3 regions of the Bifidobacterium sp. LCP19S3_E9 genome follow, and region 2 is predicted to be linked to each of the others. Evidence: riboswitches for the same ligand, from Rfam matches in the RefSeq annotation. Region 2 holds a riboswitch; each other region holds the start of a gene.
What was found. Region 2 has a riboswitch for thiamine pyrophosphate ahead of ACTQYB_RS00960 (hydroxyethylthiazole kinase). Riboswitches for the same ligand answer to the same signal wherever they lie in the genome.
Positions count from the first base shown of each region.

Region 1: another riboswitch for thiamine pyrophosphate. It lies ahead of ACTQYB_RS02990 (TenA family protein); the one in region 2 lies ahead of ACTQYB_RS00960 (hydroxyethylthiazole kinase).
Region 3: another riboswitch for thiamine pyrophosphate. It lies ahead of ACTQYB_RS05950 (ECF transporter S component); the one in region 2 lies ahead of ACTQYB_RS00960 (hydroxyethylthiazole kinase).

Region 1 is NZ_JBQKEV010000004.1:27,473-38,377, reverse strand. It holds gene ACTQYB_RS02995 (helix-turn-helix domain-containing protein) at 1-763, opposite strand, end outside; gene ACTQYB_RS02990 (TenA family protein) at 1,086-1,874, opposite strand; TPP riboswitch at 1,916-2,024, opposite strand; gene ACTQYB_RS02985 (pyridoxamine 5'-phosphate oxidase family protein) at 2,578-3,156, shown strand; gene ACTQYB_RS02980 (DEAD/DEAH box helicase) at 3,473-7,216, opposite strand; gene ACTQYB_RS02975 (DEAD/DEAH box helicase) at 7,302-9,266, opposite strand; gene ACTQYB_RS02970 (sulfite exporter TauE/SafE family protein) at 10,145-10,905, opposite strand, start outside.
Region 2 is NZ_JBQKEV010000001.1:241,980-252,884, forward strand. It holds gene pilM (pilus assembly protein PilM) at 1-255, opposite strand, end outside; gene ACTQYB_RS00925 (prepilin peptidase) at 373-1,263, opposite strand; gene ACTQYB_RS00930 (hypothetical protein) at 1,526-1,921, opposite strand; gene ACTQYB_RS00935 (PulJ/GspJ family protein) at 1,905-2,447, opposite strand; gene ACTQYB_RS00940 (hypothetical protein) at 2,473-2,736, opposite strand; gene ACTQYB_RS00945 (type IV pilus modification PilV family protein) at 2,675-3,241, opposite strand; gene ACTQYB_RS00950 (hypothetical protein) at 3,222-3,665, opposite strand; partial or broken gene ACTQYB_RS00955 (ABC transporter permease) at 3,778-3,972, opposite strand; TPP riboswitch at 4,401-4,508, shown strand; gene ACTQYB_RS00960 (hydroxyethylthiazole kinase) at 4,498-5,490, shown strand; gene thiC (phosphomethylpyrimidine synthase ThiC) at 5,766-8,477, shown strand; gene thiD (bifunctional hydroxymethylpyrimidine kinase/phosphomethylpyrimidine kinase) at 8,474-9,304, shown strand; gene ACTQYB_RS00975 (thiamine-binding protein) at 9,545-9,928, shown strand; gene ACTQYB_RS00980 (LacI family DNA-binding transcriptional regulator) at 10,207-10,905, shown strand, end outside.
Region 3 is NZ_JBQKEV010000009.1:28,753-39,657, forward strand. It holds gene ACTQYB_RS05915 (dipeptidase) at 1-862, shown strand, start outside; gene ACTQYB_RS05920 (hypothetical protein) at 1,175-1,789, opposite strand; gene ACTQYB_RS05925 (hypothetical protein) at 2,127-2,867, shown strand; gene ACTQYB_RS05930 (hypothetical protein) at 2,938-3,714, shown strand; gene ACTQYB_RS05935 (hypothetical protein) at 3,783-4,868, shown strand; gene ACTQYB_RS05940 (ABC transporter ATP-binding protein) at 4,859-5,614, shown strand; gene ACTQYB_RS05945 (hypothetical protein) at 5,641-6,762, shown strand; TPP riboswitch at 7,628-7,738, shown strand; gene ACTQYB_RS05950 (ECF transporter S component) at 7,771-8,400, shown strand; gene ACTQYB_RS05955 (ECF transporter S component) at 8,617-9,321, shown strand; gene ACTQYB_RS05960 (ATP-binding cassette domain-containing protein) at 9,528-10,905, shown strand, end outside.

The DNA of each region.
Region 1 (10,905 bases), on a different contig from region 2:
AGTCGGATTTTTCCGCAATCTTTTTCAGCCACTTCCGTTCTTCTACTGACAGCTTCCTAAAATTCAGCTTGAGCCGTTTGCAGATAAACGCCAAGTACGCTTGTTCCGTGTCGCTGTCCTGGCTGACGATTTCACCAGCAGTTTCCAGCATTTCTTTTAGCGGGTTATCCTCTGGGACGCTGAAAAAATCGTCCTTGTGTGTTTCCCGCAGAGCAAGGGCAATCCCGTTTATGTCCCGTTGTATCACATAGCGGCAAAACTCGTCCTCATCAATATGGGCGGTGATAAGCTGTCTTAACTGCGTATCACTCATGCCAGGATTATGCTTTTTTATAACAGTTGCGCTCATCGTGTCCACTATGGCGTTTGCACCCTGCGCCTGTTTCAGTGCCGTTCCGTTCACATAGATTTCAAGGTCAGCCATCAGCCGGGGGAAATCCGGGTGCGCCGCCAGCTCACACAGCAGGGTATTGTCTATCCTCCCGCTTTTCAGCAGGTCAATCATTTCATCACTCAAACGCAGGTCTGCAAGATCGGCGTTTGGGTGATTTTTCATTTCAGACAGCCCCAGCAGATAATCAGCGGTCACACCGTAAAACTTCGCCAGCCGGATAAGGGCATAGTGGCTGATGTCCTTGAAGTCTTCCGTTTCGTAACTGCCCAGCGCAGACTTGGAAAGCCCGGTCTGCTCCGCAAGCTGCCCCAGCGTCAAGCCACGCTCCACACGTAGGTCTTTTAATCGCTCTTGTATGGATAAAGACATATTCACCCTCCTTGCTAGCTCAACGAAAGAGAAGCCGTTATGCTATGTACTATGCTCATAGCATAACGGCATAGGCATTTACAGTTTTATTTTGGAACTGTTGGAATTCCACAGTCCATACTTACGATTCAGGCAACGATGAACCCTCATAATGAAGATATGTCCCGGCAGGTACTACAGATAGCCGAGATGCACGTTTGCGATACCTCAGATACACAAGATACCGGCCTTGGAACAGCGTTGTCAGATGGTACGCCCAGTTGTTCGCTATCTCGCAAGTCCCGAAACACTCAACATGCGTCTCCACACGGCAAGCGAAACGTCACTCCCCCACCCCATACGCATACGAATCCTCGAAGAACGCGCGTTCGAGTCGGGCGACCTCGGGGAATACGGCGGCTTCCGGGCCGTCGACGCTCGCGTACCGGTTCACAAGCTCGATGAGATTGCCCACCCAGCAGCGGAACAGCTCACCCTCGTGCAATTCCACCCAACCGCGATGCGCCGGCACCTGCTGTACAACGCCCGCATCCACCGTGCGCTTGGCCCACGCCAGATACAGCCATTCCATCGCACACATCAGGCACAAGAGCTGGGCGAAACTGCCGGTCGCGGCAATCCGGTCAAGATACGCGCAATACTCACGGTTCGCCGGGGTTTGCGGCACGCTCGCCTGCTGGCGCTCATCCACCCCATACTCTTCCAAGAACCGCAGGAAATATGGTTTCTCCTGATTTGCGAAGAACTCGGCCTGCCGGTTGAGCATGTCGCGGATTTCCTGCGTCGGCGCCTGCGCGGTCAGTCGTTCCAGCGTCGGCTGCGTGAAGAACGTGAAATCCTGAATCAGATAGCTGATCAGCACGCTGTCAGGCAGCGTATCGTCAAGCAGTTCATTGACGAAACGCGAATTGATCGCCGCATTCCAGTCTTCGGCCGCAGCCAGATAGAACCGGTCCGCCACACTGCCGGGGGTCGCCCCGAGAAACGCGTAATCACCGCTGTTGCTCGCCGGAGCGAGCGGAACGTGCTTGGCTGCCGGTTCCCTTGTTTCAGTGGATTCCGCAGATGCGCCGGACTTGCCGGATTGACTGGTTTGAGCAATGTTCGGCATGATTGCCGTTCGAGAACCATGATTCGATTGAGCAGATGACGCCGCCATGACCATTCCTTTCCTTCGCCGGTATTGCCCGGACAGGTTCACAGGGTCTGCGCCTTGCGCACTCTCAGCCGCGGACCCGCCGCAGCTCCCCTAGGTTGCCCAGCCACCCTACCTCAGGCACCGGGACATACACGCACGAGTTCCGCCCCTATCATCGAGTTGAGCCGCCCCTGCGTTCCGGAATTCGCCCGTCATGCACCATCGTGCGCCCCTGCGGCATATCCCGGTCAGCATCACTATGCCCGTCTGTCAGCACGATTGCCGTCATCCCGCGCAATGTTCACTATTCCGCCGGATTCCGTCGGACGCCGCACCATCCGATACCAGCGCATCGAGAACCATTGAAAACGAGAACCAGCCTCATGCTCTGCGGCGTTCAATCATTGCGGCATATCACGTCGCGAGGTGCCCTACGTTCTATACTGCACTGTAACAACCGCCTGGATGCGCGTCCCGTACCGAATGCCGCTCGTATGCCACCGCATCACCATACTGTGAGGATTCCATGACCGATTCCGCTCTTCAACCGCAACAACACACGCCAACACCGCAGGATGCCGCGCCCGCCCCACTCAAGACGCCATTACCGCCATCTGGCTCTTTGCGCCGCGCGCCACATGTGCACGCCTCGACGACCCCCGGAGTGCATCGTCCGATGCGCCGAGCCGATCGCGAAGTACGCTCCCCACAGCAAATCAAGGATATTCTCGACGCGTGCGAAGTCGTGCGCGTCGCCTACCAGGACGCCGAAGGCCTGACCATCGTACCGATGAACTTCGGATACCGATTCACTCTCGAGCGATTCGCACACCCCGAAAACGACCTTCCGGTCAGCCTGTCGGAGGACGGGATACCGCTGCCGCCGGATTTCGGCGAGCTGCGGATTTTCCTGCATTCAGCGCACGAGGGACGAAAAATCGACGCCATCAGTGCAGCCGGCAACGCGCTTCCAGTCGCCTTTGAACTTGACTGCGACCATCAGGTGCATGAAGGCCGCACACCTTGCAACTGGTCGGCATCCTTCCGCTCGATCGTCGGCACGGGCACCGCGACGGTGATCACTGATCTGGATGAGAAAATCGCCGCCATGCAAGCCCTGATGAGCAAGCAGGCCGGTATGGATCACGTGCCGTTCACCGCACAGCAGATGGCAAGCGTCACGGTCTGGCAGGTTGTATCCACCAACTTCACCGGCAAAATCCACACCGTTCCGCGCCCGCACGGCGGTAAGTAATCGCCCTTGCGGCGTTTCCCGTCACTGCGTCCCCAACCTGCAATTTGGTATATCACAAACTAGTATATCGTAAGCTAATATATCGTGTGCTACTAATTTGATTCGTTGGGGCGCAAGGCGGAGTTGGGGCAGCTGCCGGCCAACCAGTCAAGACATCAGACTGCCAGTGTCCGCCCAACCGCGCCCAGCTGACCGGCGCCCGTTCAGACAATCCCTGGGCAACGCCCCACCAGAGCAATGCGCACCTGGGCGATTTCGCGGTAACACCCATTCGACCAGCGCTCGCCCGGGCAGCAAGGCAACAATCCCCGGCAACTCACCCGAGCAGCGCGAGCAGGTCGTCCTTGGTAAGCCGGCTGATGGCGCTGCCACCGGTCGTCGAGGCGTCATCAACGAACTTCGCCGCAAGATCGGATTTCGTACGCTGCAGGTTGATGATGCGCTCCTCGATTGTGTCCTTCGCCACAATCTGGTACACGTTCACATCCTGCGTCTGCCCGATGCGATGCGCACGGTCAGTCGCCTGGTTCTGCGCTGCGGCATTCCACCACGGGTCGGCATGCACAACCACGCAGGCACCGGTCAGGTTGAGACCCGTATTGCCGGCCTTGAGCGAAATGAGGAACACCGGGGTGTCGTCCTTGTTGAACTGGTTGACCAGCTCAAGCCGCTTCTTCTTCGGGGTTCCGCCGGTGATCACGTCATAGTCGATGCCGTTCTTGTGCAACCGCTTGCCGATCAAATGCAGATAACTGGTGAACTGCGAGAAAATCAGCATCTTCCGGCCCGCATCACGGCAGGATTCCACCAGCTCCTCGATGGCGTCAAGCTTGGCGGATTTCTTCCCGGCGTTCTCGTATACCAACCGCGGATCGCAGCAAATCTGCCGCAACCTGGTCAACTGGGCGAGCACCTTGATTTTCTCGGCGCCGGAATCGAAGTTCGTATCCCTGTTGATGGAAGCGCGCAACCGCTGCTCGAGCGCCGCATACAGTTTGCGCTGCTCGCCCTCCAGCTGGACGGTGATGACGTTCTCAATCTTGTCGGGCAGGTCGCCGAGTACGTCCTTCTTGAGACGGCGCAGAATGAACGGGCCGACAAACACCTGCAATCTGCGCTGCGCGATGGCGTCACCGCTGAGAATCGGCATTTCGAACCGACCGCGGAAATGCTTATAGCTGCCGAGCATCCCGGGCATGAGGAAATCGAAAATGCTCCACAATTCGGACAGTCGGTTCTCAATCGGCGTGCCGGTGAGCGCGAACCGATGCTTGGCCTGGATCGAACGCACCGCCTGCGAGGATTTCGTCGCGTGGTTCTTCACATATTGTGCCTCATCCAACGCCATGCACGTGAAGTTGATATCACGATAATCATCGATATCGCGCCGCAACAGATCATATGAAGTGACGAGCAGGTCATAATCGCGTGCACTGGCAAGAATCGCCCGACGTTCGTCCTTGCTTCCCGCGAGCGCAGCGACGTGCAGTTCCGGCGTGAATTTCTCCGCCTCAGCGACCCAGTTATAGACCAGAGAGGCCGGGCAGACAATCAGGTTCGGTCCGTTCTTGCGCGATTCGTCCAGCCGACTGAGCAGCATGGCGAGCATCTGCACGGTTTTGCCCAGACCCATTTCATCCGCAAGAATACCGCCGAAGCCCTTGTCGCACACCGCGTTGAGCCACCTGAAGCCCTCCGCCTGATAGGGACGAAGCACGGATTTCAGGCTTTCCGGCACCTCGTAGCGGTTCGGGTCGATGACCTTGAGGTTCTCGACATACTGGCAGAACCGCTGGTCCTTGTCCTCATCATCGGTTTGTCCGTCAAGATAGAAGGCTTGGAATGCCGGCACGTCCACGGCTCCATCGGCGAACTCGTCTCGGTCGATGCCCAGATCGTCGGCGACGGTGTCAAGCTTGCTGGTGTCCATACTGGCCAAGTTGACAAACCGTCCGTCGCGCAGGCGATGGAACCGTTTGCGCTGGCGGTAGCTGTTGAGCAGCTGCGGCACTTCGTCAGGGTCGACTTCGTCGGCGATCGGCGAGATTTCCACCAAATCGGATCGCATGGACAGCCCGATTTTGATGATCGGGGACGGCATGGATGTCACCCCGTCGAACGCCGGTGTTGAGTACACGGTCCCCAGTCCGCGCAATACCGGCAGTCCTTCGGTCAGCAGACGGTAGATTCCCTCGTCGTCATCTTCGGATAGCCGCGCAACCGGGCCATCGGGGCGCGGGAAGTAATGCAGCAGCGCTTCGACCACAAGCCGTTCGGTGGTCGTGTCGCGCACCACGCCGTCATGTGCGCCGTTGCCGTTGAAGATATGGAATCGCCGGTCACCGTACCGGGCTTGGGCATCGCACGTGATACCGTCGCGGTCGCGGTCGAAATACAGTTCGATATTGCACGGCTGTTGGATGGTGGCGAGCAGTTTCGCCGGGATATCGGCGATCAGGCCATGCAATGACTCTGGCCGATCATGCTGCGGGTCGCTGTTCGGGTTGGTGTCGCCCGGCGTGCCGTATGCGGCAGGTCCAGTCGGCTCGTCAGATACCGGCGTCTCATGTGTTGTCTCGGTATGCGGATTGCCAGCGGAACCGTCGGTATCGGTGGCATCTGCGAGGCCCGCGGGACCGGCGATATCGTCGTCATCATCCGTTTCCTGCTGCACCGGCACGCCGTCAATCGCGCCGACCGTCAGCTGCGGGAGCACTGTGCGGCTGAATGCGTTCAAATCACGGGAGCTGACATACTGCTCGGTCTCGCAATCCTCCCCGCACAGCGCCATCGCAAGCTGTGCGCGCCGCGCCAACTGCGGTGAACACCGGAAAATCATCGGCAGGCCGTCGGTGCTCGACGAGTACCATTCGCGGTTCGCCCCGATCGCGGAGCCGACGATCACATATGAGGAGGGATGCCCGTCAATCATCGCAATCACGCAGGCGGTATGCGTAATCGTGTATCCGCCATCGGGCTCGGGAGTGATGCGCAACCCGAAATCAGGGTCGGCGCCGACGACACGCATGGATCGCGCGTTGGCGAAAGTCGTGTTGAGCCCCACCACACCCACGGCTTCCCCGGTATCGACGAACAAGCCGAGCAGCTCCGCCAATTCGTCGTCGGCCACCGCGTATCCGTCGCCCGACGCACTATGCGGGAACGAATAGAACATCGCGTTGCTCAGGCTTTCCCTGACCTGCACGGCACGATCGAGAATGTCAAGCATCTTGCGGGACTGCTCGTCGAAGGTGTCGCGGGTATGGACGAACGCGAGCTTCTGCCCGTACTGGAAGTACCCCTGGTTGCGCACCGAATCAAGCAACTGGGGGATGCTGTTGACGACATAGCTGAGTCTGAGCGACGGGACGTTGAGTTTAAGCCGGATCGAAGCCCCGGATACCCGCGCGGATTTCGCAAACGCAAGTTCCAGATGCACGCTGCCGATCGGCAGATGGCGGCTGCTTTGCACAGATGTCGGCACCCCGCCGTTCTTCTCCGCGGCGTTGACCTGCTTAAGCAATTCAAGCTGCCGGTTTTTCGCGTCATCGGCTTGGCGGCGCTCCTCGCTGAACATGAAGCGCTCCAGCAGCGGGGATGTAGTGCGATGCTGGCGTCCGCCACGGGAAGAGGCGTCCCCCTTGACGGTGAATGACGAGGAATCCTCGTTGTATGCGATGATCAACGCCAGCACATGCTTGCAAATGCCGCCGAATCTGCTGAACGCCGGGCAGGTGCATGACGAATCGGTGAAATCCGAGCGATCCTCGTCAATATGCGTGCTCACATCGTAATCGCTCAGGAAGTTCTCAGTGCTGTGGACCGTCGCATGAAGCGTTTCACCGTCATCCGTGTAAGTGCAGGTAAAATCACGCATCCGATTGCCGGAAAGGACGTCAAACGCACGATAATACGCGGATCCCCCTCGCCGCTTCAGCTTGGATTCAGGAACGACCTCATCGCGCGCGCCATACGAGGAACCGGGTTCTGCGCCGAAATCACGAGGCGCGTCATACCCGCTGCCGCCTCGTCCCCCATATACCGCTGCATGCCAGTCCATGACCACCATCCTTCATCAAGCACTCATTCCATCGTAACGCAAGACGGGCGGGAACACACATCAGCATTCCCGCCCGTCTCACCGCTCAGCGATGCTTCTTGCCACCGGCATGTTTCTTCCCGGAATGATACTTCCCCGCCGGCTTTGATTTCTTCGAAGCCTTGGTTTTTTTGCCATGCTTCGCGCTGACGAACCTCACATCATCGCGGTGCTTCTTGCCGGCATGACGCCAACCAACGGAACGCTGGCCGAACTCGCGTTCGCGACGCTGCTTGCGATTGTGCGGGCCCTCATCATACGACGAGATACGACGGCCGGAATGGCGTTGCGGCATCTCGCCGTCGCGGAACGACCGGTCGAAATCACGCATATCATCATCGCGACGCCCGGCACCGCGATCGAAACGGTCCTTGCTGTGCTTGTGATGCCCGGCGTCCTTGGCGCCCTTATGGCCATGATGCTTGGTGTTGCGGTAATCCTCGGACATGGCGAAATCGACGGATGCCGGCTGTCCGAACCCATCGAACGATTCGCGGGCGTCGTCGGCATGATGCCCGTGCGAGGCATAGCCCTTACCCTTGGCACCGCCCTTGTCGTGGCGGTCCTTGTGGTCGCGGCGATCTTTGTCATCGCGGTCATGACGGCCCTTGCGTTTGCCGCCGTCCTTCTTCTTGCCGTTCTTACCGCTCTTGCCGTGTTTGTTGCCGAAATCGACCTGACCCAGATCCCAGCCCTCGACAACAGGTGCGACCTCGCCTACCAGCTCTAGCAGTTCAGGAGACTCAGGGGTGACCGCGACCGGCTTCGCGTCAATACCCGCGTTGTGGAACAGACGATGCGAAGACCGGCGCTGGTTCGGCAGCACGAGTGTGACCACGTCACCATGCTCGCCGGCGCGCGCGGTACGGCCGGAACGATGGAGGAAGGACTTCGGGTCGGCCGGCGGTTCGGTCTGGATCACCAGCGCGACATCGCTGACGTCGATGCCTCGCGCGGCGACATCCGTGGCAACCAGGACACGCACAAATCCACGCTCGAACGCGGCGAGATGATGGTCGCGCTGCTTTTGCGACAGATTGCCCTGCAAATCGACCGCAGGAATGCCGTGCTTGACGAGCTTCTCGGCGAGTTCCTTGGCCTGATACTTGGTACGGGTGAAGATAATGCGCTTATCTTTGCCGCTGGCGAGCGCACGAATCACCTCAGGCTTGTCGTCCTTGGTGACCTTGAACACATGCTGGGTGAGCGTGTCGACCTGGGCGTCGGCGGCATCGACCGCGTGGACCTTCGGCTCATGCAGGAATTCGTCCACGAGCTTGTCGACACCATGGTCAAGGGTCGCGGAGAACAGCATGCGCTGGCCGTCAGGGGCGACCTGAGCGAGCAGTTTCTCAACCGAAGGAAGGAAGCCCATATCGGCCATTTCATCGGCTTCGTCAAGCACCGCGACGCGCACGGATTCAAGGCTGAGCAGCTTCTGGTTGAGCAAATCCTCGAGACGCCCAGGGCAGGCAACCACAATCTGGGCGCCGCGACGCAGCCCGTCAACCTGACGGCCTTGGCGCACACCGCCGTAGATGGTGACGGTACGCATGCCGTACACCTCGGCGAGAGGCCTGATGACTTCGTCAATCTGGTTGACCAGCTCTCTGGTCGGTGCGAGCACGAGTGCGCGCGGGTGGGGCAGCATGGCTTTCTTGCGCGCGTCCTTGTCGCCGCTGTTCTTTATGGCGTTGAAATCGCGAATCGCGTCATCGGCGTCACTGGACTGCGCGAGACGGGCGATCAGCGGGATGGAGAACGCGAGGGTCTTGCCGGAACCGGTCTGGCCTCGGCCGAGAATATCGCGTCCGGCAAGGGAATCCGGCAGGGTGTCCGCCTGGATGGGGAACGCCGTGGTTTTGCCGTCGCGTTCGAGCGCATCGACCAGTTCGCGCGGAACCCCCAGTTCGGCGAAGGTGCGAGGCGGCTCGTCGCGGTGTGCGGCGGAATCGGCCGCAGCTGCCTCTGCAGCCGCGACGTATTTGCTCTCGTGAAGTTCTTCTTCGATGTTCTGGTTCTTGAAGGAGGAGTTCTTGCCGTCACGGCGGTCGAAGCGCTTACCGCCCTTGCGCCCGCCCTTGCCGTGATGTTTGAAGGAATCGCCATGCCGCTTGTTGTCGTGCTTATGGGCATGCTGAGAGGATTTGGAATCAGTCACTATGTTCTTTCGATCGTAAGTCGGTCGCTCACGCGACCCAGCCGCACTCCCGCGGCGTTATTCAGACAATTCAGTCTATCGCGAGGTGTCGAATTCGACGCGCGGCATTTGGCGGCACCGTTGGTGACACGGTTGGTGACACAGTTGGTTGGCGGCACGGTTGGCAATGCAGTTGGTGACATGGCTGGTGACACAGTTGGAAACGCAGTCGGCAATGCCGAACATGGGGTGAACGAGGCGGTTGCCCCTCGTGTTGGTACATGGCGGTGCCGGACTGTGGCGCATTCGATGCAGTCGCAGAGGCCTGCACCCGGCTGATATCGGCGTCCGCTAACCCGCACAGCCCAGTTTGTGAGTCAATCCTCACACAACCCGACACAGATTGACCAAAATCGTCAACCTCGGCACTGCAACCACCCAGTTTGCGAACCAATCCTCACACAACCAGTCACAACCCGGCCAAAACCGACGACACCCACTGCTCAACCACTCAGATTGTGAGCTAATCCTCACACAACCCAACACAACCCGGCCAAAATCGTCAATCTCAGCACTGCAACCACCCAGTTTGCGAACCAATCCTCACACAACCCAACACAACCGCAGATGCCCCTTCGCGTCGGCAGGGCGTGACGCGCAAGGCTGTGCCGGATGGCATGGGGCGGCAGGCATGGCACGCAAGCCAACGCTGACAGAATCAGCAAGCCCAAAGAATCAGCAAGCCCGTGTCAGTAGGTCAGTAAGTCTTGATGGCCAGGTCGATGGTCAGGGCAATGCCGGCGATCACCGCGGCGATGCGCATGATGCGAGCAGGGATTTTCCGGGTGATCGGCGGGGCGATGTAGCTGCCGGCGAAGCAGCCGAGGCACATCCACGATGGCCAACGGCCAATCGACGACACCTCGCACGATAAACACCACGGATGCGCTCATATTCGCGCCCCACCCGATCAGGGTTTTCAGCGCGTTGACCTGATGGAACGGTCCGATGCCGGCGGCGTCAAGCACCGCAAGGACCAACGTGCCCGCGCCGGCTCCGAAATAGCCGCTGTAGATTGCACAGCATGACACGCCAAGCCAGACCCACCACGGGTCTTCGGAGAGCGGCTCGGTTTGTGTACGGACGAGCGGGCGGGAACGCCGCTTCCCTGTATTGCCGTCCGGCGATGCCTCATTCAGTCCCAGCTGGACAGCTTGCGCCTGTGCTGCCGCGGCGGCCTGTCTGGCTTCGGCGCGCCCGCGCGGATTGAGGGCGATTGCGGCGCTGCTCAGGGCGATCAGCGGCGGGACAACGAATTCGAAGACCTTCGGGTCGAGTTCAAGCAGCAGCAACGCCCCCAGGATGCCGCCGACCACGCCAATCGACACGTAAATCGCGGCCCTGAGATGCAATCCATGCAACTCCTTGCGCGCACCGAGCGCACCGCCGAATCCCGTGCCCAGCACGCCGACCGTGTTCGACGCGTTGGCGAGGACGGGCGGCACTCCCA
Region 2 (10,905 bases):
GGAATCGTCGACCGGCAGCGCGATGTAGTTCTTGACCTGGAACGGTAGGGTGTCGTGCAGTTCGGCGAGCGGCATCTCCGGGAAGGTCATTTCCCTGTAGACCACGCGACGGCTGGTGTAGACGAGCGCGAGATCCTTGGGGAATTTTGCGTTCTTGATAAGCCCCCTGAGCAGGCCGGTCACGGTCTGCGGGTCGACGACTTCACCGTCGACGACCGCGCCGGTCGGCAGGCCGATCGTGCGGTATTGCAGTATCTACGGCCGTTCCGTGTAGGGATTGGCGATGACGGCCGCGCGAATCGCGTCGTTCGGCAGCGACTGTGTCGTGATTGGCTTCATGGCTTTCTCCTTTTCCTTTCTCTTTCCTGTGGACTAGTTAAGCCCGCAAATCGTTAGGTACCAGTTGGCGATTGGCGCGCCTACGTAGATGCCGATCCACGCTCCGATGAGCATGTACGGCCCGAACGGGACTCCGCCTTTCATGTTGATGCGTTTGCGCGCCACCTGGATGAGCGCGAAGGCTCCCCCGACGATGAACGCTGCGGACGCCCCGACAATGAGCTGCCTCAAGCCGAGCCACCCGAGGATGAGCCCGACGATAACGGCGAGTTTCGCGTCGCCCAGCCCCATGCCGTTCGGCCAGATAAAACCGAGCAGTACGTAGAAGGCTGCGAGAGCGACCGCGCAGATGACGGCACGCAACAGTGGCGTCCATGAGCCGGTCCCCCATGAGGCAAGGGTGAGCAGGGCGAGTATCAGCAACATGGACGGGTACGTCATGATATCGAGGATGAGTTGCACGTCGATATCAATGAACGCGATGACGATGCTCAGCCATGCGAAGTAGATGGTGGCAGGGAGCAGCCACACCGGATACAGGTGGAGGGCCGGGCCGAGTACGGCGAGCATGGTCATGAACCCGCCGAGCAGTTCAACCAGCGGATATCGCCCGGAGATCGGCTCTTGGCAGTCACGGCATTTGCCGTGCAGCACCAGGTACGAGATGAGGGGTATGTTGTCGTGCCAACGAATCGGGGACTTGCAGTTGGGGCAGAAGCTCCGCTTTGGGTTGACCAGGCTGATGCCGTTGGGCACGCGCCAGATGACCACGTTGAGGAACGAACCGATAAAGCACCCGATCACGAACGCGACGACGGCCAGCACCACGGTGGTGACACCGTCGCCGTACGCGCTCGTGTCCAGATGCGGTACACCATAGCCGACCAGAACATCACCGGCGGCAAGGATGGAGGAAGTCAACACTACCGATCACCACTTCTAGTTCGCAGCGTCCACATACTTGCTGAATGCGTAGCTGATGGAGGCATTAGCCGTTACATTATACGAGGTACCGATTCCCGTCTTATCCGCTGAGCTATCCTTGTCAGGTGCGTCCAACGTTGTGGGTAATACTTTGCGCCAGTCGCATCGTACATAGCTCCTCGACACTTCTGCAGTTGAATCCTGGGATTTTTCTGGTTGTCCGGAAGCCCTTTCGTCTCTGTTAAGCATAGTGCTCTAGGGCTCAGCCAAGGTCGCTTCTCATCTGCCACGGATGAAGCAAGGACAAACGTGTAATTAAACTTTGCCTTTCCGGTTCGGCTCCTTCATCAGCGACCTTTTCATAACGATAGAAGGTTGCTCTATCGTCAGAAGTTGTATAATTGCCAAATTTGGTCACTAACTTCGAGCCTTCGCTCGTACCATTCACAACGAAACAATCAACACCTGTATTTGCTGTGAACATTAAATTAGTCTTGCTCGAAGCTGCTGATTGAGCCAAGCCCGTGGCGGTATCGATAACCGTTTCCCCGCCTTTTGCATAATCAGCATAGTCGTTTTGCCATGAATTATCACCTATGTTCTGCCAAGATTCGTCTCCAGATACTAGCGGGCACTGCGGCTCACTGGCACGCTGCATAGGTGATCGACGCTGAACCCGTGGCGCTTGACGCCGCAGAATTCCTCGAACTGAATGTCACCTGGGTATTCAATGTAACCAGTTTGCTACCCGAATACTGGCCGACACTCGCACTGGCCGCACCGGAATCATTGCCGGACGACGGCGCCGAATAAATCAACACCGTGTTCTTGTCGGCGGAACCGCTGCTGCCACCCGTCGTGGCATATCCAATCGAGTTGGAATACGTGACGAAACGCTCAAGCCGCTGGGTTGCCATCATTACCGTAGACGCCGATTGAGCACGCACCGCAGTCGAATTTGTAGACCGGAGGTACTGCATGACACTGGCAGTGAACACTGACGAGAACAAGAGGAATATACCGAGTGCCACCATGAGTTCCGTCAGAGAAACGCCCTTTTGCTTATCGGTGTTCCTCAGCTTGCGCCAACGAGATGCAAACTTTCCTGCTGATCCTTCATGCTTTGCATCACAAGATCCGCTTCGCATGCTTACTGTTGTCGCCGGCTGTCCAACATTGCTCATACCACTATCCATACTGTTCACCGCCTCACTTGCTCTTCAGGGTGTCGTCATTGCTGCCATCGAAAATCGCGGCAGTGCTGTACCAGCAAGTCTTGCCTTGATGCTGGCTGTCCGGCCAAGTGACGAGCACAACCACGCGGGGCATCGGCGAATAGGTCGGACTAGAAGCGGTACCAGTGTTGAACGGGCCGGTCGGGAACTTCGTGGCGTCCGTGATGGATGCTGCATCAACGGCTTTGTTGCCTTCGCCGACATATTTGTACGCACCGACAGCGCCGGATGAAGTCACCAGACCTTGCTTCGACGCGGACAGGCAGGAAGCCTCGGCAGACAGGCGATAACATTTGCCGACAACCGTGCATACGGTATACGTGGCGCCTTCCCTGCTGGTCGTTGGTCTCGACCTTGGCCTGGATCGCCGTGGCGCTCGGAGAATCATTCCACCCCAGATCCATGGTATCTGAAGCGTTCTCAATCACATTGAAATCGGTAGCCGCCTTGAGCGCCCCCTGCGCCCCCGACTTGGACATGCCCGACGTGAGCGTAGAGAAAATCGTGTTGCCTTCTTTGCCCTTCACGCTTTCCTGTACCCGCTCCATACCCGATTCGGCAAGACCAACCGCGATGGCACGCTGCTGGTGTGCGTAGGAAGAATGCACGGCGGTGACGGCGAACTGGGCAGCCGCCAGTCCGACGAGCGTCAACATGCCAATCGCCACGATGACCTCAACCATGGTGAAGCCGCGCTGCATACGTTTGAGCAGCGCCCGCCTCCTACCGTATGTATGGCCCACGGTTGTTCTCCTCTCTTATACCGGGCGTCAACCCGTGCCGGGAACTTGTTTTCTCTCTCGTTTTCCGTATTACCCTGCTGCCAGTCAATGACCGCCAGATAATAGGTGAGCCCCGCAAAGCCTCAACCCTGCAGGGCGAATTGATGTCACGGCTTATGCGGATACCATTCCAAAGCGCCTGTGGTGCTCTCGTGCTTGTATTCGGAATCACCCAAATCGCTGCCCCCTCGACGGTATAGCAATCACCGCCGTTGGTGTCGCTGTAGCTGATGGTCACCTTGATGGTGTTGTCTTTGGACACTGTAATGGGGATGCCGCTGATGGTGCCGCCGGCCTGCGTAAATGTGCATTCCTTGTCGCTGCATGTCGTCGAAGAATCATTGGTCTTCATCGTCAGCTTTTCGCCGTCTTTGAGCTTGGTCATGGCGGTGGCGATGGTCACCTGGGCGTTGTTGCACATCGTTCTGCACGGATGAACGCCATGCCGACTTACGCTGATTCAGATAAATAGGGACCGCCACCCATACGAAGAAGACCGCCGTCACCAGTTGAATGCTTTTTATTCCCCACTCGTATGGGACGCCGAGACGTGCGGGAATCGCGAACAACAGCCACCACAACGGCGGGTGTCCTTCGTAATGCGGGCGTACCAGCAAGAGATCATGCCATGAGCAGTCGCGGGCGATCAACCATGATTACGCCTCATCGAACCAAGGTTCGTGGAAGCACATCACCACGATGACAACGACTGCGTACACAGCCAACACGACCCATTGTCAACAACGCGACTGGCCGTTTTTCATCTTCACCGCCAGATGATGCATGAAGTCCTTCTCCTCTCAGTTTGCCCGGCCGTAGCGAGACGTGCGCGCCGCAACGTCGACCCCGATAGTGTGATCGCAATCCGAGCGAGACCGATCTACACCAACCACACATCCACGCCGGCGCAAGGCGACCGAAAGACAACCGTGTCAGTGTCCCGGGAGATTCAGTGCTGTCAGCAACGCCTGGAAAAGACCTACGTCATTCGGACTCGGCAGGACATACGTAACCTCTTAATATTATCCGGAACCCTGAACCTCAGCGGCGTGCAATCTGCACGCGCCAATCCGCCCCGAATCCACCCCGTGTCCTCGGGCGTCCATACGATGGCTCACATAATCCAATGCAGGGGAGCCTGCCGCAAGGCAAGGCTGAGAAAGGCACCGTGCCTGACCCTTAGAACCTGTTGGTTAGAACCAGCGTAGGGAGCAATGATGAACACAGACGCATCACCAGATATCACCGGCAGTACCAGCGCAGCCCTGAACGGAACACCGTTGCCAGCGGACGACCCCGAGCGCCAGCTGATTGCGAAGGCTGTGCGCGAGGTGAAGGACACCACGCCGCTCGCCCAATCATTCACGAACTTCGTGACCATCAACCTTGTCGCCAACGCGCAGCTCGCGGCAGGCGGCACCGCGGCGATGAGCTACCTGCCGGACGATATCATCGACACCGCGGCAATCGCCAAGGCCACCTACATCAACGTCGGCACCCTGCTGCCGTTTTTCAAGGACGCGCTCGGCAACATCGCGCGGTCGCTGCAAGCCATGCACCACCCGTGGGTGCTTGACCCCGTCGCCGCCGGCATCGGACGCACCCGTTCCGCCATTCTGTGGGCATTCCGCTCCGCTCCTCCGACCATCGTGCGGGGTAATGCTTCGGAAATCATCGCGTTAGCGGGAATCTGGGATCTCAACGTCCCATCCGCTGGTTCCGATACAGGAGCCAAGGAGGGAACCACACGACCGGCAGGCGTCGAAGCTGTCGATGACGTGGACAGCGCCACAAACGCCGCAATCGTGATGGCGCGATATTTGCGCAGCTACGCGCCAAATCACCGTGCCGCTGTCGCCGTGTCCGGCGCCACAGATCTTGTCACCGACGGAGACACCGTGTACCGGTTGCCCGGCGGCAGCTCGATGATGACGAAAATCACCGGTGCCGGATGCTCGCTCGGCGGGGTCACCGCCACCTATCTCGCCGTAGCCGATCCGCTTACCGCCGCGCTGGCTGCGAGCGCACTGTACAACCGTGCCTCCGAGCAGGCTGCGGAAGGCTGCACCGGACCAGGAAGCTTCCAAACCCGATTCCTTGACGCGCTGTGGAACGTCACCGCCGAAGACATCGCCGCATCGCCAATCATCGTGTCACATGTCCCTGCGTCGCAAAACAGCGTATCTCCAGACACCGCAGGCACGGCCTGACAAGTCGCAATCGAACCGCGCCAAGCATGTAGACGTTGCTCCATCGCCAAGGAAACACATCCGGCATGCCCGCAACGCCGTCGCGGTGAGACCAGCGGCGAGCAATGCATACGCAAACGTAATCATCCCATCGCCATATTTAGGTGAGATATCGCTGATATTGAGCGAATGAATCGTTTGCATAATATCAATGCATTCGGCAGTAAGCCCCAGCACGATACTTCAGAACTTCAGAACCAAGGGTCACAATCGGCCCAATAACAGAAAGAAACACCATGACCAACTACCCCTACGCCTCCATGCGGGACACCTTCGACTTGACCGCCTACTGCATCCTCGGGTCGCAAGATACCAAGGGACGCCCGATCGGCGATATCGTCGATGACGCGCTGCAAGGCGGCGCCACCTTCATCCAGCTGCGTGACAAAACCGCAGATGCCAAGCAACTGACCGAAACCGCACGGGATATCGCGCAGATCATCGAAGACAACGACAAGTCCGACACGGTCGCCTTCGTCATCGACGACCGTGTGGACGTCGTCTGGCAGTGCCGCAATCTGGGTATCAAGGTCGACGGCGTGCATATCGGGCAGGACGACATGGACCCGCGCGAGGCGCGACAGCTGCTCGGCGACGATGCCATCATCGGCCTGAGCGCGGAAACCGAAAGCCTCGTCAAACTCATCAACGAACTGCCGAGCGGCTGCATCGACTACATCGGCGCTGCGCCGCTGCATCCCTCCACCACCAAGCCTGATGCCATCGTCGTCGAGGATGACGGTAGCAAGCATTTCCTGAGCATCGACTTGATCAACACCATCTGTACTGCCAGCGATTATCCGGTCGTCATCGGCGGCGGTGTGACCCTCGCCGACATGCGCGATCTGGCTGCATCCAAGGCAGCCGGCTGGTTCGTAGTCTCGGCAATCGCCGGGGCTGAGGACCCGAAAGCCACCACCCAAGCGATGGTGGATGCGTGGCGCAGCGTACGCGGCAGCGGACATCACGGATACGCGGCGCGCACCATCTCGAGCGCACCGGCAGCGGGGACAACATCTGTGGGGGACGCCAATGAGGTGACGGACGGCAATCCGCCCGCCACCTCACTCAACCGTTTGCAATCCGGCCAGCCCGGTGGCTTCACCAACGCAAAAGCTGCAAAGGAAGCCGCACGACTCGCCAAACAGCAGCGCGTCGACATCGCCGCACGCGGCTGCACACAACGCGACAAGGCGCACATCCGCAAAACCGAGCGCATCCATTTCGAGAACGAATCAGGCAGCTACGACCTCGACGTGCCCTACACCGAAATCAAACTCTCCGACACCCCCGGCGTCGGCCCGAACCCGCCGTTCCACGATTACAACACCGAAGGTCCCTCATGCGACCCGAAAGAAGGGCTCGCGCCACTACGTCTCGACTGGATCCGCGACCGAGGGGACGTCGTCGAATACGAAGGCCGCGAGCGCAACCTCGCCGATGACGGCAAGCGCGCAGTCCAACGCGGCAAGGCGACCAAGGAATGGCGCGGCCGCAAACACAATCCGCTCAAGGCCTCAGGGCATCCGGTCACGCAGATGTGGTATGCGCGGCACAACATCATCACGCCGGAAATGCGGTTCGTCGCAGCCCGCGAGCATTGCGACACCGAGCTGGTCCGTTCCGAACTCGCCGCCGGTCGTGCGGTCATGCCGTGCAATATCAACCATCCGGAAGCCGAGCCGATGATTATCGGGTCGAAATTCCTTACCAAACTCAACGCGAATATGGGCAATTCCGCGGTGTCGTCGTCCATTGATGAGGAGGTCGACAAGCTCACGTGGGCCACGAAGTGGGGCGCTGATACCGTGATGGACCTGTCCACCGGCAACGACATCCACACCACGCGCGAGTGGATCCTGCGCAACTCCCCCGTCCCGATCGGCACCGTGCCGATGTACCAGGCGTTGGAAAAAGTCGAGGATGATGCGACCAAGCTTAGCTGGGAACTGTTCCGCGACACTGTGATCGAACAGTGCGAGCAGGGCGTGGACTACATGACCATCCATGCGGGCGTGCTGCTGCGCTACGTGCCGCTGACCGCAAACCGCGTGACCGGCATCGTTTCGCGTGGCGGCTCAATCATGGCGCAATGGTGCATGCAGCATGAACAGGAAAGCTTCCTGTACACGCATTTCGACGAATTATGTGAGATTTTCGCCAAATACGACGTCGCCTTCTCTCTGGGGGATGGTCTGCGTCCTGGCTGCCTGGCTGATGCGAATGATGCCGCTCAGCTCGCCGAACTCATGACATTGGGCGAACTCACCCAGCGTGCGTGGGATCATGACGTGCAGGTCATGGTCGAAGGACCGGGGCATATCCCCTTCGACACGGTGCGTATGAACATCGAAATGGAGCAGGCGATCTGCAAGGGTGCGCCCTTCTACACACTCGGCCCGCTGACCACCGACACCGCGCCCGGCTACGACCACATCACTTCAGCGATCGGCGGCGTGGAAATCGCACGCTACGGCACCGCGATGCTGTGCTACGTGACTCCGAAGGAGCATCTGGGCCTGCCGAACAAGGATGATGTCAAGCAGGGCGTGATCACATACAAGATCGCATGCCATGCGGCGGATATCGCCAAACACCATCCGCACGCGCAAGACCGAGACCTCGCGATTTCCAAGGCACGATTCGAATTCCGCTGGCTTGACCAGTTCAACCTGTCGTATGACCCGGACACCGCCATCGCCTACCATGACGACACGCTGCCCGCGGAACCCGCGAAAATGGCGCACTTCTGCTCGATGTGCGGACCGAAGTTCTGCTCGATGGCGATTTCGCAGAATATCCGCAAGAAGTACGGGAACGCCGCGGCTCAGGAACGGATCGTCGCCGGCGTTGACTCGCGAGGCGGCGCTGCGGGTGTGCAAGTCGGCGCGAATGTGGACCGTACCGACATGAACGATACGAACGCCAAGGAAGGATTCCAAGCATGAGCGGCGAAACACCGCTGCATGCCGTTACCACCACGCTGCCGGCAGTCCTCACCATCGCCGGCAGCGACTGCTCCGGCGGAGCGGGAATCCAAGCGGACCTGAAAACCATGCTTGCGTGCGGCGTGTACGGCATGAGCGCCATCACATCCATCACCGCGCAAAACACCCAAGGTGTCAGCGCGGTCGAAGACGTGAGCCCCGGCATCCTCGCCGCCCAGTTGGATGCCGTATACACCGATATTCCGCCTGCCGCTACAAAAATCGGCATGGTATCCAACGCCCGGCTCATCGAAGTGATCGGGGATGCGCTGCGAACGTATCAAGCCGCAAACGTCGTGCTTGACCCGGTCATGGTTTCTTCCAGCGGGACACGGCTGCTCGACGAGAACGCTGAAAGCGCCCTGACTGGCCTGTTCGGACTGTGCCGGCTCATCACCCCGAACATTCCCGAAGCAGAAGTACTCTGCGAGCTGGCTGCCGGCTCAATCGACACCCCGGATGCGATGGCGGACGCCGCCAGACGCATGGCTGCGCGCTATGGATGCGCGGTCTTGGTCAAAGGTGGGCACAGCGTGCAGGGCGCAAGCGACGTGGTGGCCGAACCGGACGGTGACGTGACTTGGTTCCGCGGCGAGCATATCGACAATTCCAACACACACGGGACTGGATGCACGCTTTCGAGCGCGATTGCGAGCGCACTGGCACGAGGAGAGACATTGCCGTCGGCGATTCGCGACGGCAAGGCTTACCTGACCGGTGCCATCGGCGCGGGACTGGATTTGGGTCACGGTTCGGGGCCTATGGATCACGCGTGGCGATGGCGGTGACAGCGGAAGTGACTGTGGAAGTGACGACAGAGGTGCGACAAGCGTGATCTGACAGTGACAATGACGATGATGGTGACGATGACCGCGGCTGTGGCCTCGGCAATGTCCTCGACAGTGGCGAGCGTTCCTCGTCATCGTGACCGGAGATAATCGATATCGACAATAATCAACAACAATCAGCCGTGAATCCGCGCAGCCCCAGAACGACTTCTTGCGGATTCCCATGAGAAAGGACGAATCATGACCCTCGATCGCAATGCGGAACGTCAGCAAGTACCTGTCGATCCCGAAACCGGCAAACCATATATCAACACCGTTGCCGCCGTCGCTATCAGTCCCGCCGGGGCAAGCCCCGAAAAATCGACGTATGTGGCGCAAGCGGTCGATGTCATCCGCCAATCCGGGCTGCCCAACGAAACCAACGCCATGTTCACCAATATTGAAGGCGACCTCGATCAGGTGCTCGCCACCATTCGCGATGCGACCATGAAGCTCGCCGGGCAGGGATACCGCACTGATGTGGTCATCCGGCTGGACATCCGCCCCGGATTCAGCGGGCAGATTCACGCCAAGCAGGAACTCGTCAACGAAATCCTCGACGGGAAGGCCGAACAGGCGAAGTGACAGCGATCTTGCCGTGGCGTGACAGTGGCGTCGCACCACGGCGAGATACCGGCCAATCCGGCAATGCCACCCGAGATATCCAGCCGGGGTACAACGCAACAACCGCACCGTAGCAAAACACCAACCAATCCAACGCCGCAGCCGGACATATCCCACCGCCACGCAACACAACAGTCGCACCGCAGCAAGATTCGCAATACCCGCGCACAGCGATTTTGACAACACATCGCTTACAATGGTCGCCGGTAGCAACAGCAAGAAGAAAGGCCAAGCTATCCATGACCACCATGCAGGACGTCGCTGACATCGCAGGAGTGTCAAAAGCCAGCGTATCCCTCGTACTCAACGGCCGTGACGCCGGACACGTCAAGCCGCAGACCGCGGAACTCATTCGACAGACCGCCGCAAAGCTCGGCTATCATCCCAACCAACTGGCGCGCAGTCTACGCACCAGCCGCACGCATATGCTCGGCTTCATCAGCGAAGAAGTCGCCACCACCCCATACGCAGGCGGCATCATCCTCGGCGCGCAAGACGCGGCCAGCTCATACGGGTACGTGCTTCTCACCGTCAGCACCGACGGCATGGCAAACGAAGAGCAAGAGCTCACCGCACTCCGACGGTACGGTGTCGACGGATTCCTGTATTCGAAAATGTCCAACCGCATCACCGACGTGCCTCAAACCCTCACCGATTATCCGCTGGTTCTTCTCGACGCCACCGATCGCAACAAACGATTCCCCAGCGTCGAACCCGACGAATTCCGGATCGGATACGACGCCACCAAACGGCTGATCGACGCGGGATGCAAACGGATCGCATACGTCGGATGCTCGGAGCCGCTCATCGCACAGCCCCGACGCCTGCGCGGATACCAGGCCGCGCTCAGCGACGCCGGTATGCCGATCGATGACGCGTTACACGTCGACGTGCTCAACAACGGGCCGGCATTACGAACAGTCAGCAAGCTGTTCGAC
Region 3 (10,905 bases), on a different contig from region 2:
GTTCATCGAAGCGCATCGCGACGAATTCGATTCCGACGTCATCATCGTCGCGGATTCCGGCAACTGGACCCCGGACATCCCCAGCCTGACCACCAGCCTGCGCGGCAACACCACGCTCGACGTGAGCGTGAAAGTCCTCGACCATCCCGTCCATTCCGGGCAGTACGGCGGGCCGATCCTCGACTCGAACACGCTCGCCGCCATGCTCATCGCCTCCATGTACAACGCCGACGGTGAGCTTGACATCCCCGGCCTGCTCTCCCAGGAGCCAATCGGCGGCCTGCAACAGGATCTCGACCCCGACAAGGTGCGTTCCGACACGTCGCTCGTGCCCGGCTACCGTTTCGCCGGCACCGGTTCGCTCGCCTCACGCCTGTGGACCAAGCCGAGCGCCACGGTCATCGGATTCGACGCACACCCGGTCGACGGGTCGTTCAACGTAATCGCCAACGAGACGCGATTCCGCCTGTCTGTGCGCACCGCCCCCGGTCAACGACCTGAAGAGGCGCAGCAGGCGGTCGCCGATTTCCTCACCGCAAACGCGCCGTTCGGCGCGAGCGTGACCGTAACCCCGCTGGACAACGGCATGGGGTGGGCCATGAACCCTGACGCCGAAGCGACCGAGGATGCGCTCGCCGCCATGCGTGAGGCGTTCGGCGTTGAACCGATCAACAAGGGTGAGGGCGGTTCCATCCCGTTCATCCCCGAATTGCAGCGCATCTTCCCGAAGGCGCAAGTGCTGGTGACCGGGCCCGAAGACCCGCAATCCAATGCGCACAGCCCTAACGAGTCGGTCAGCCTGCCCGGGTTGAAGAAGAACGTGGTCGCCGAGGCGCTGCTGCTCGCCAAACTCGGGCAGTGATGCGGCGGCGGATGTCGCGGTCGAAGTGATCGATCGCGTGTTGTTTGTCTGGTGAGGCGGTGGTGCCGGCGCTGATTCTGGGCTGGGAACCGGTCTCTGTGTGAGGATTGGCTCACATGGAAGCCCGTCCGGATGGCTTCTGGTTGTGTTTTCTGCTTGGCGCACGTCGGTTTGTGAGGATTGGCTCACAAAGTGGGCGGTTGGGTGGCCGATAAGGGCTGGTTGAAAGGCTGTGGGTGTCGTCGTGCGAGCAAATCCTCACGCAACGACACTCACCGCAACGACACCCGCCAGCCCGCCATCTGCAGCCTGTCAGCTTGCGGGTACTTCGTTGACGGTCAGTGTTGCGGGCAGGTTGTCGCCGGAGTCGTTGTTCACCCGGTTGAAGGTCTCCCCACTGATATCCTGTTCGGTTGCCGTGCCCGTTTGTGCCTTCGCTTTCGCAGTGGCGGGGGCGAGGTAGATTCCGGCGTCCGTGCCTGTCACGTAGTATTGCGAGGCGAGGTCGCCGGACAGTCCGCTGCGCACGAGGAACAGCAGGTAGGTCGATCCGGTTTTCATGATTGTCCCCGCGGTCTGGTTCTTGGTTGAACCGTTCTGGCGGACAACGACGGTCTTATCGCCGGCATCGCCTTTCTTTGTCGTGATGACTTTGACCGTGGAGAGGGTGAAGTCCGTCTCATCGTCGATGTCCTGGACGACTTTCTGGTCGGCGACGGTGCCGACGATCACCAGATCGGAATCATCCGTAATCGCTTTGACGGAGTCGTATATTTTCGCGCGGGATGTTCCGTTTTCGCTTGCCGTAGTGCTCCCGCTGGTCTGGGTCGGTGTGCTGCCGGAACCGCAGGCGCCGACGCCAAGAGCCAGCGAGAAGGCCGCCACCATTGCCAAAATCGGCTTTGCGAGCTGTGGTTGCTTCTTCATATCAGCATGCTTTCCATAGTTGGGTTGGTATTCAATGCCGTAATACTCTGCAAATTCCGTATGCAAACACCCCTCCTTTTGCGTTGCTCGATGTCTGACACCAATGTCAATCACAATTATATTTCATAGATGAACCCGGAAAGTGAGGCAAACGTTCTCGGCAGCTTGCTTGGTGAAATACGGATACTCCGCGAACGACGCGCGCGATGAAAGCGCATACTGGAAACCGCTGGGATAGGCTATACTGAGAGCAATATGTTCCTTCGCTGGTTGGTCAGTGGGGGGGGGCTTGGCAAAACGACTCCGATGATGGAGCACATGGGAAGAGGAGAAGGCCATGAAGCCCAAGATGATGCATGTTGTCGCGGTTGGTCTTGCGATGGCGATGATGCTGTCGGCATGTTCGATGCGCACTTCTGCACAGAAGCAGGAAACAACCTCGTCTCCTTCAGTGTCGGCGTCACAGACGGGCGGGAAGATAGCGTCGTCTTTGCAAGAATTTGCCCAATCGTTGTTGGATGAAGATGCGAAGCACCCGTCGATGGCCGACGAGCAGAAAGAAACCATCGAGCGTGCCGTCAAGAACAACGGTAAACTTACACGCGCTGACTATGAGCAGGCGTGGAGCACGTATCGCACATGCATCACTTCACGGGGATGGACGTCCCCGCCCGTGATACAGCATGGGGACTTGTACGGTGAACCACAGGTCAACACGAAAGGGATGAGTAAGGAGCAGTCGGACAAGCTTTTCGATGATATCCAGGACTGTGCCTTCAAGTACAAGACCAATGTGGATTCACTGTACCGTACGCAAGTTGGTAATCCTGGTTTGTCTTCCGATACGGATCAGCTGATTGTTGACTGTCTCATCAAGAATGGTGTAGTCCCCGTGTCGTTCACTAAGAAACAATACAAGAAGGAGATGGGAGAAGACCTGTCCCCCGGGGAGAAATACGTGGGTCCGACATCATTTTCCGTAAGCGATGAGCGCGTCCAATCCTGCTTCTTCGCCCAAGGCTTCTATTTCAACGATGATGCAGGAACGTCGGAGCCGGTATGGAAACCGATATCTTGAACAAGCCGGAATAGTTGATATCAGTATTCAATGATGAAATCTGCAATAGTCCAAAGAAGGTGATGGGGTGATGAGATGTGTATGGCAGAGAATAATCGGTATTGTTGCCGTTATTGTTTGCGTTGGGGCCTGCGCCAGTGCATGTTCCGCGCCGTGGTCCGGGAAGACGCAGACAGGCAAGGCTAATACTTCAGGGGAATCCTCTTCTTCTCGATCCAGTGCTGATCCGGATTTTGGGGAAGATAGTGGCCATCTTGCTTCTTCACTGCAAGCGTTGGCAAGACGAATGCTGAATGATGACAATACCTTGAAAAAAGAGAAAAAGGACAGCGATGATGTTATGAGCGCCCAGCAGCGGGACATCATCATACGTGCGACAAAGAACAATGGTAAAATATCGCGTTCGGACTACGAGCAGTCTTGGATGAACTTTCGTTCCTGCATCGTGAATCGTGGTTGGACCGATTCGAAACCCCTTTCATATGGTGGGTTCTATTCCATGCCCGCTATGAATTATGCTGGCTTGACGGATTCGCAAAGCAAGAAACTTGACAAAGATTTATCGTATTGCATCGGCCATGAAATGATGAATGTTGATTTACTGTATCGTACACAGGAGGGCAATGCCGAACTGTCTACGGATTATCATCAGCTTATCGTCGATTGTCTGATTAAGAAAAACGTTGTCCCGACATCGTATTCGAAAGACCAGTTCTCGAAGGATACGTCGAGCGACTCGGCCCCGGAATTCTTCCATAGTGCAGAAGCACAGGAATGCTTTGCACTCTATCAGTACGGGTACGCAGAAGCGTCAGATCAGGCGTCTTACTGGAAACCGCTGGGATAGGTCGCGCACCATCCGCACCGATTGCCGGTATACGATAGTCCGTTAGCAACAAGGGAAGGGGAACATCGATGTTTCGTCATGAGCGTGGTGTCAAAGGCAAAGTCGACAACAAACGCCGCCGGCATGTCAATATTGCGGCGTGGGTCATCATGTCCATCGTGGTGGCCGCCGCAATCACCGCGGGGGCGTGCGCGATGTTCATGCCCGACCGTCCGCCCGCACTACTGGGCACATCCGGAGAAGTGACGCAAGCCAAAGTGTCAACGCAGCAGTACAATGGCGCGCAAACAGTCACACTGATCCCCAGCATCGCCAGCGACAGGACCATTCTGGGCAACAGCACCGGCACCGTGACAGCGGATTATTCAGGCAACGGGCTATCTTCCGGCCATGCCTGCATGCGCGTCAACGACCGTGCCGTCATCGCCCTGAACACGGCCCTGCCGTTGTACCGTGACCTGCACGTGGAAGACCGGGGGCAGGACGTGCGTGCGCTGAACAATGAGCTGTCCCGGCTCGGCTATCAATCCGACGCCGACAGCGACCGGTACTCATGGAACACCCAGCAAGGGTGGAAACGCCTCATGGCGGACAACGGTTCGGACAGCGACGGTACGCTCCTGCTCAGCGACATCCTATGGATTCCCGAGCAGAGCGTCACTGTCAGCAACTGGCAGGGAACCACAGGCGCAAGCGTCACCCAAGGGTCGCAGATCGGCGATATTCCAGGGGCTTTGGTCAAACTCAGCATCAAGAACACGAACCCCTCGGACCAGGATCGGGTAATCACCGTATTCGGCCAATCGACCACGCTGCCCGCAGGCCAGACCGCCATCGACAACGCCGACTACCTCAAACAGGTTTCGGCGACGGAGGAATACAGAACCCAGACAAAGGACACGCTTGCGGCTGGCATCAGTGGCACGCTCTCCCTGGCGCAATCCATTGAAGCGCTTCGCGTGCCCGCGGGCGCCGTATTCGGCCTGAACGGAAGCAAAGGGTGCATCATGACCACGGGCGGGACGAAACATGCCGTCACCGTTGTCGGCTCTTCGCTAGGCGTCAGTCTTGTGCAGCTCAATGACGGCGGCAGCACGGCATCCATCACCTCGGTGGAAATCGGGTCGAAGATCGCGGGCGCAACATGCTCCTGAAAGCAATAGACCTGGCACACCGTTTCCCCGGAACGGATATTCTGTTCGAACATCTCGATTTCGAAATCAGCCCGGGGCAGACCGTCGCGCTGTGCGGGCCTTCCGGATGCGGCAAATCCACCCTGTTGTCGATTCTCGCGGGATGGGTGAAACCATGGGCGGGGCAAGTCGAACGCGACGACATCCACCGCATCGGGTGGGTATTCCAAAACCCCTACGGTGTTCCGGAGCGGACCGCGCTCGACCACGTGGTCTTCCCGCTGCTGTGCCACGGCATGAGCAGGCGTGAAGCGATCCCTGAAGCGTTGCAAGCCATGGGACTGTTCGATCTGGAATATGCGGCGGACCGGAGGTTTTCCGAACTCTCCGGCGGCGAAGCGCAACGGTTGATGCTCGCCAGAGCCGTATGCTCGCACCCTGATGTGCTGCTCGTCGACGAGCCGACCGCGCAGCTGGACACGCGAACGGCGGCATCCGTGAGCGAAGTGTTGGGTAATCTCGCTGGGCAAGGCATGATCGTGGTCGTGGCGACGCATGACCCGCGTGCCAGGGACGCGTGCGACCGGATCATTGATTTGGCTGATTACGCGCCGGTCGGTGCTGAAAACGCGGATGGGGACGCGGGTGAGAGCGCTGCTGCACGTGTGGACGGGCGTGCTGCTGGGAGCGCAGACGGAAGCATTGCAGGAAGTGTTGCCGGAAGCGATGCTGGAAGTGCTGCCGGAAGCGAGGGGGTTAGATCATGAATCTCCGGTCAATCTGTTCCGAAGCCGTGCGGAACATCAGCGCGGGGACCACGCGGGCAGCATGGTTTTTCCTCGTCATGCTCATCACCGGTGCGCTTCTTGGCGGGTACGAAGCCATGTCCATCGTGCAGCTCGAACAGGAAGCGATCACGCGCATCAGTTCGGACGCCGATACGAAAGCCTTCATCGGCGCAAGCGTCGACGGCCAAGCGTGCGACGGGCTCGAAATGGTCCACAACGGGCCAAGCCTTGCAGGAGCGGCCCGTGCTGCCGAAAGCATCACCGCGTCCTCGACGCCCGGCATGGAACTGCCCGCGTACGAAGTGACCCCGGGATTCATCAAACTGCTTGCATCCGGGCAGAAAACGGCGAACGCGGCATCGTCGTCTGCGTCCTCGTCTGCGCAACAGGGGGCGACATCAACGCAACAGGAAGTGAACGAGACCGCTGACACCTCGGGAATATGGATTTCAACCGACGTCTCGCATGATTTCGGACTGGTTAAAGGCAGCGTCATGCAAACCAACCGTGGCGATATGACCATCGCCGGCGTATTCTCCTGGCCCAACGACGGCCGCGACACCAGATTCGCCTATGCGGCGATGATCCCGGTTTCGGCATCCTCCGGCGAATTCACCGAATGCTGGGCGAAGCAGTGGCCGGTCAGCGAACAGACCAACGACCTGCTGTATTCCACGGCGATCGTTTCGGGAACAGGCGGAAACACGACGGTCGCGCAGGTCAACAAATCCTTCGACTCCCGGTACAATGCGTACTCCAGCTATAAGAACCGCATGACGGTATGGCTGCCGTACGTTTCGCTAGCGGTCGGAGTGATTGCCGGGGTGATTTCCGTGCGGCGCAGGCGACTGGAATACGCGGGAGCCTTGCACGTAGGGCAGACCAAAGGCGCCCAACTGCTCGAAATGATCCTGGAGACGCTCATCTGGGCGGGGCTGGCGACCATAGCGTGCCTGGCGTTGCTGTGTGCCTACTGCTGGCGTATGTCCACCGACGGCTGGATGAACATCTTCATCGCCGCCTGCCGAATCTCCGCAACCGGGTTCGCTGGAGCGATGGCCGCGACATTCCTCGCCGGGCTCAGCGTGCGGGAGTCCCAGCTGCTGCGGTTCTTCAAGAGCCGGTAGGGTTGGGGATTTGAGTGTGCGGGTTAGGTGCGGCAGGTGGGTACGCGGCGTGCGCTAGATAGGCGACTATCTCCGGTTTTCTGCGCGGTTGAGGGAGCAGGAACGCCGAGATAGCGCGGTTTATACGGTAAGTTGCGCGAGATGAGGTCGGTGTTGGCGGTTGCTACGTGGCGTGGTTTGCGGGCTGTGGGAGATAGCTGCGTATCTGCGTGTTGCCAGTGCGGGGACGGCATAGGTTACTTGAGATGGCGCAGCTAATGTGGAATATTGTTTGAGTCGATGGCGTAGATGGCTGGGCCCGTATTGTGCGGGTTGCAGGGAACTGGAAATGCGCGTGTATCTCTGAGGCGCTGTTGCTGGATGAGTAATGGGCATAGGGGATGGTGAGATGGGCATGAGATTTTCGTGAGTTCATCGCGTATGGGACTGGCTCAATTCAACTGGAATCGCGTGGATTGAAAGATTGTTGTGTATCCGCGAGTTGCCGGTGTCGGGCGGGCGCGGGGCATGGGGGATGGCGCAGTAGTTTCGTCATGTTGTCTGGGTTGGGGATGTATGTGCCGTGATCTGTGTGGCGTGGGTTGCAGGAAGTCCGGGATACGCGTGCATCTGCGGTTTGCTGGTGCGGGGGTAATGCGGGTTGTTGGAGATAGCGCGGTTTGTGCGGGAAGTTGTGTGAGATGGGGGTGGGGTTGGTGGTTCCTGCATGGCGTTGCTCGCGGGGTGCCGGAGATGGCTATGCATCTTCGGGTGGCCGGTGCCGGGCGAGTACAGAATATCCGAGATGCGGGCATATCGTGGGGCCGCCGTGCCGGTATGGGGATGATATGGGAATCATGCAAAATCATGGGGTGCCCCTAGACTGAACAACCGACACGGGGGCTTGGCTGAACGCCAGGCTGAGATGGGGGTTTCCTCCGACCGAATGAACGTGAACCGGGCAATGCCGGCGCACGGACGTCGCTCTTCCCGTGCCTGAGAACAACCGTTCAAGAAAGGCACATCATTATGACACAAGCCGCGAATACCGCAGCATCATCCACAGTGAATCTCAAGTGGCGCGTTGTCGACATCGCCGTTGCATCGGTGATCGGCGTGGCCAGCGCACTGATTTATTGGCTGGTCGCCCTGCTGACCGCCGCACCTTGGACCGCACTGGACGCAATCGTCCCCGGTCTGCCCGGCCTGTTCAACGGACTGTGGCTGTTCGCCGGGCCCTTGGCCGCCATCATCGTGCGTAAGCCGGGCGCCGCAGTGTATGCGGAGATCGTCGCCGGCATTCTTGAAGCGTTGATGGGCAACATGTGGGGCGGTCTCGCCACATTCCTGATCGCTTTGGTGCAGGGCGTGTGCGCGGAGCTTGCGTTCGCGATTGTGCGTTACCGCAAGTGGACCCTGCCGGTTGCCGCCCTGTCCGGCGCGCTGTCGGGGGTCGGATGCTGGGCGTACAGCTTCATCGAAAACCTTCAGGGCATCAATCTTGCCGGGTCGTACGGCATTGTCTACCTGATCACCACTGTGGTGTCTGGCCTGTTGATCGCCGGCATCCTCATGTGGTACCTGTACCGTGCGATCGCGCGGACGGGTGCGCTCGACAAGTTCGCGTCAGGGCGTGAGGTGCGCGGTATCAGCGCCTGAGAGACAACACCGTCTGAAATCACCGTCTGACAGCACCATCTGAAAGCGTCAGCGTCTGAAACCCCGGGGCTTGCGGCGGAGCGCCGATACGGCTTCGCAAGTCAGTGGCATAAGACCCGCCACCAGTATGGGCGGGCGGTTTCGGGATCATTGCAGCGATATACCACCCTGTGCCGGGCATCATCGAAATCCGGCATCGCATAGGAAGACATGAATATGAGCAACAACTCTTCGAACGCATCCAACGCATCCAACACATCCGTCGCCACATCGACATCTACTGGCAATTTGGCAACCGTTCAACCCGAGGCGACCCCGGTCGCAGCGGGTCGCCCCAGCCTGAGATGGCGTGTCGTAGATATCGCCGTCGCGTCGGTGATCGGCGTGGCCAGCGCACTGATTTTCTGGCTGGTGTCCCTGATTTACTCACTGGGCGTCGGCGACCTGATCGGTCTGGTCATGCCCGGATTCCAAGGCATCTACAACGGTTTGTGGCTGTTCGCCGGCCCCTTGGCGGCGGTCATCATGCGCAAGCCCGGCGCCGCCACGTACGCGGAACTGCTCGGCGGGGTCATCGAAAGCCTGATGGGCAACCAGTGGACGGGCATGGACACGTTCAGCACATCGCTGATGCAGGGCGCGTTCGCCGAACTTGCGTTCCTCATTGTGCTGTACCGCGTGTGGAACGTGCCGATCACCATGCTGTCCGGTGCATTCGCGGGTGTCGCCGTGTGGCTGCATGACATTTTCATGCGCGGCCAGGCGTTCACCGGGCAGTACATCACCATCTATCTGGTCACGTCGGTGATTTCTGGCATCGTGTTCGCCGGTATCGTAGTGTGGTACTTGTATCGGGCGATCGCACGGACCGGTGCGCTCGATAAGTTCGCGTCCGGACGCGAGGCACGGGCTGCAGCCTGAATAACCGCGAGGCGATGAGTCTCGCTCCAAACGCCGGCACTTCGACGGAACTGTTCAAGTGCACGGCAGAACAGTATGGCAGTATAGCCCGGCAAGCATGGGTGGAACCGCGATCCGGCGGACGGCAGTTCGCGATACAGTAGCGAACGGCGACAGAACAACGGTTCCACGCCAGCGCATTCGAAGACGGCAGGACACAGGACGCGATGAAGTCAAGCGAACACAACAACAACACGATGACGGCAGGATCGATGCAACCGACATCGGTATCGACACAACCGGCACGCCTCGAATTCCATGATTGGGGTTACCGGCATGCTTCACGCCGCCACTTCGCCGTCCGCGGCCTCAACCTGAGCATTGAACCCGGCCAGCGCGTACTGCTGCTTGGGGCTTCCGGCATAGGGAAATCTACCATTCTCGAAGGCGCGGCCGGATTGCTCGGCGGCGATATCGAAAGCGTGAACACCGCCGCTAACGGCACGACCAGCACCATTGACGCGGATGGCGGGTTGACCGAGGGGAGCGTCACTGTTGACGGCACGCCCGTCAGTCAGGCCAGGGGACGCGTCGGCCTCGTATTGCAGGACCCGGATGCGCAGGCGATTTTCGAACGGCTTGGTGACAATGTCGCCTTCGGTCCGGAAAATCTCAACGTGCCGCGCGAAGCGATCTGGCAGCGCGTCCGCGACAGTCTCGACGCGGTCGGCATGCACGGTATCCAGCTTGACCGTTCCACCATGCACTTAAGCGGCGGGCAAATGCAGCGCCTCGCCCTCGCCGGAGCGCTCGCCATGCAGCCCGGCGTCCTGCTGTTGGACGAGCCCACCGCCAACCTCGATTCGGACGGTGTAGACCAGATCGTCGGCGCGGTACGTAATGTGCTCGACAGTACGCACGCGACCATGATGCTCGTCGAACACCGAGCGGAACCTTGGATTGACATGATCGACAGGGTCATCGTTCTCGGATTGCAAGACAGCCAGCCCGCGGGCGGGGCCGGGGAAACAGAGGAATCCGGCGGGCAGAACGAACCAGATAACGCCACCGTCATCACCCAGCAAGGCGATGAAGCCGAATTAGGCCGCCATGGCGACCAACGTACGGTGATTATCGCCGACGGCACCCCGGACGAGATCTTCTCCGACCGCACCATCGATTTCGCCGGCCTCGGCATCTGGCTGCCCAAACGCTACCAACGCCCCGAAGACGCCATCACCCGCATCTACACCGACAGCGAACCCGAATATGATCCGGCGACTGGTACCGGCGAGCCGATCCTGACCACCAGCGGCCTGAGCATCGGGCACAGTGAAGACGCCATCGCACGCGACATCAACCTCGCATTCAAACCCGGGCAAATCACCGCGCTCGTCGGAGCGAACGGCGCCGGAAAATCCACGCTCTCCCTGACCCTCGCCGGCCTGCTCAAACCGCTCGAAGGCTCCGTTAACGCCAGCCGCGAACTCGCCGGGAACGCGCACGGCACCCAGCCAATCAACTGGAAATCAACCGAACTCGCCTCCCGCATCTCCTACGTTTTCCAAAACCCCGAGCACCAGTTCGCCCGAGGCAGCGTCATCG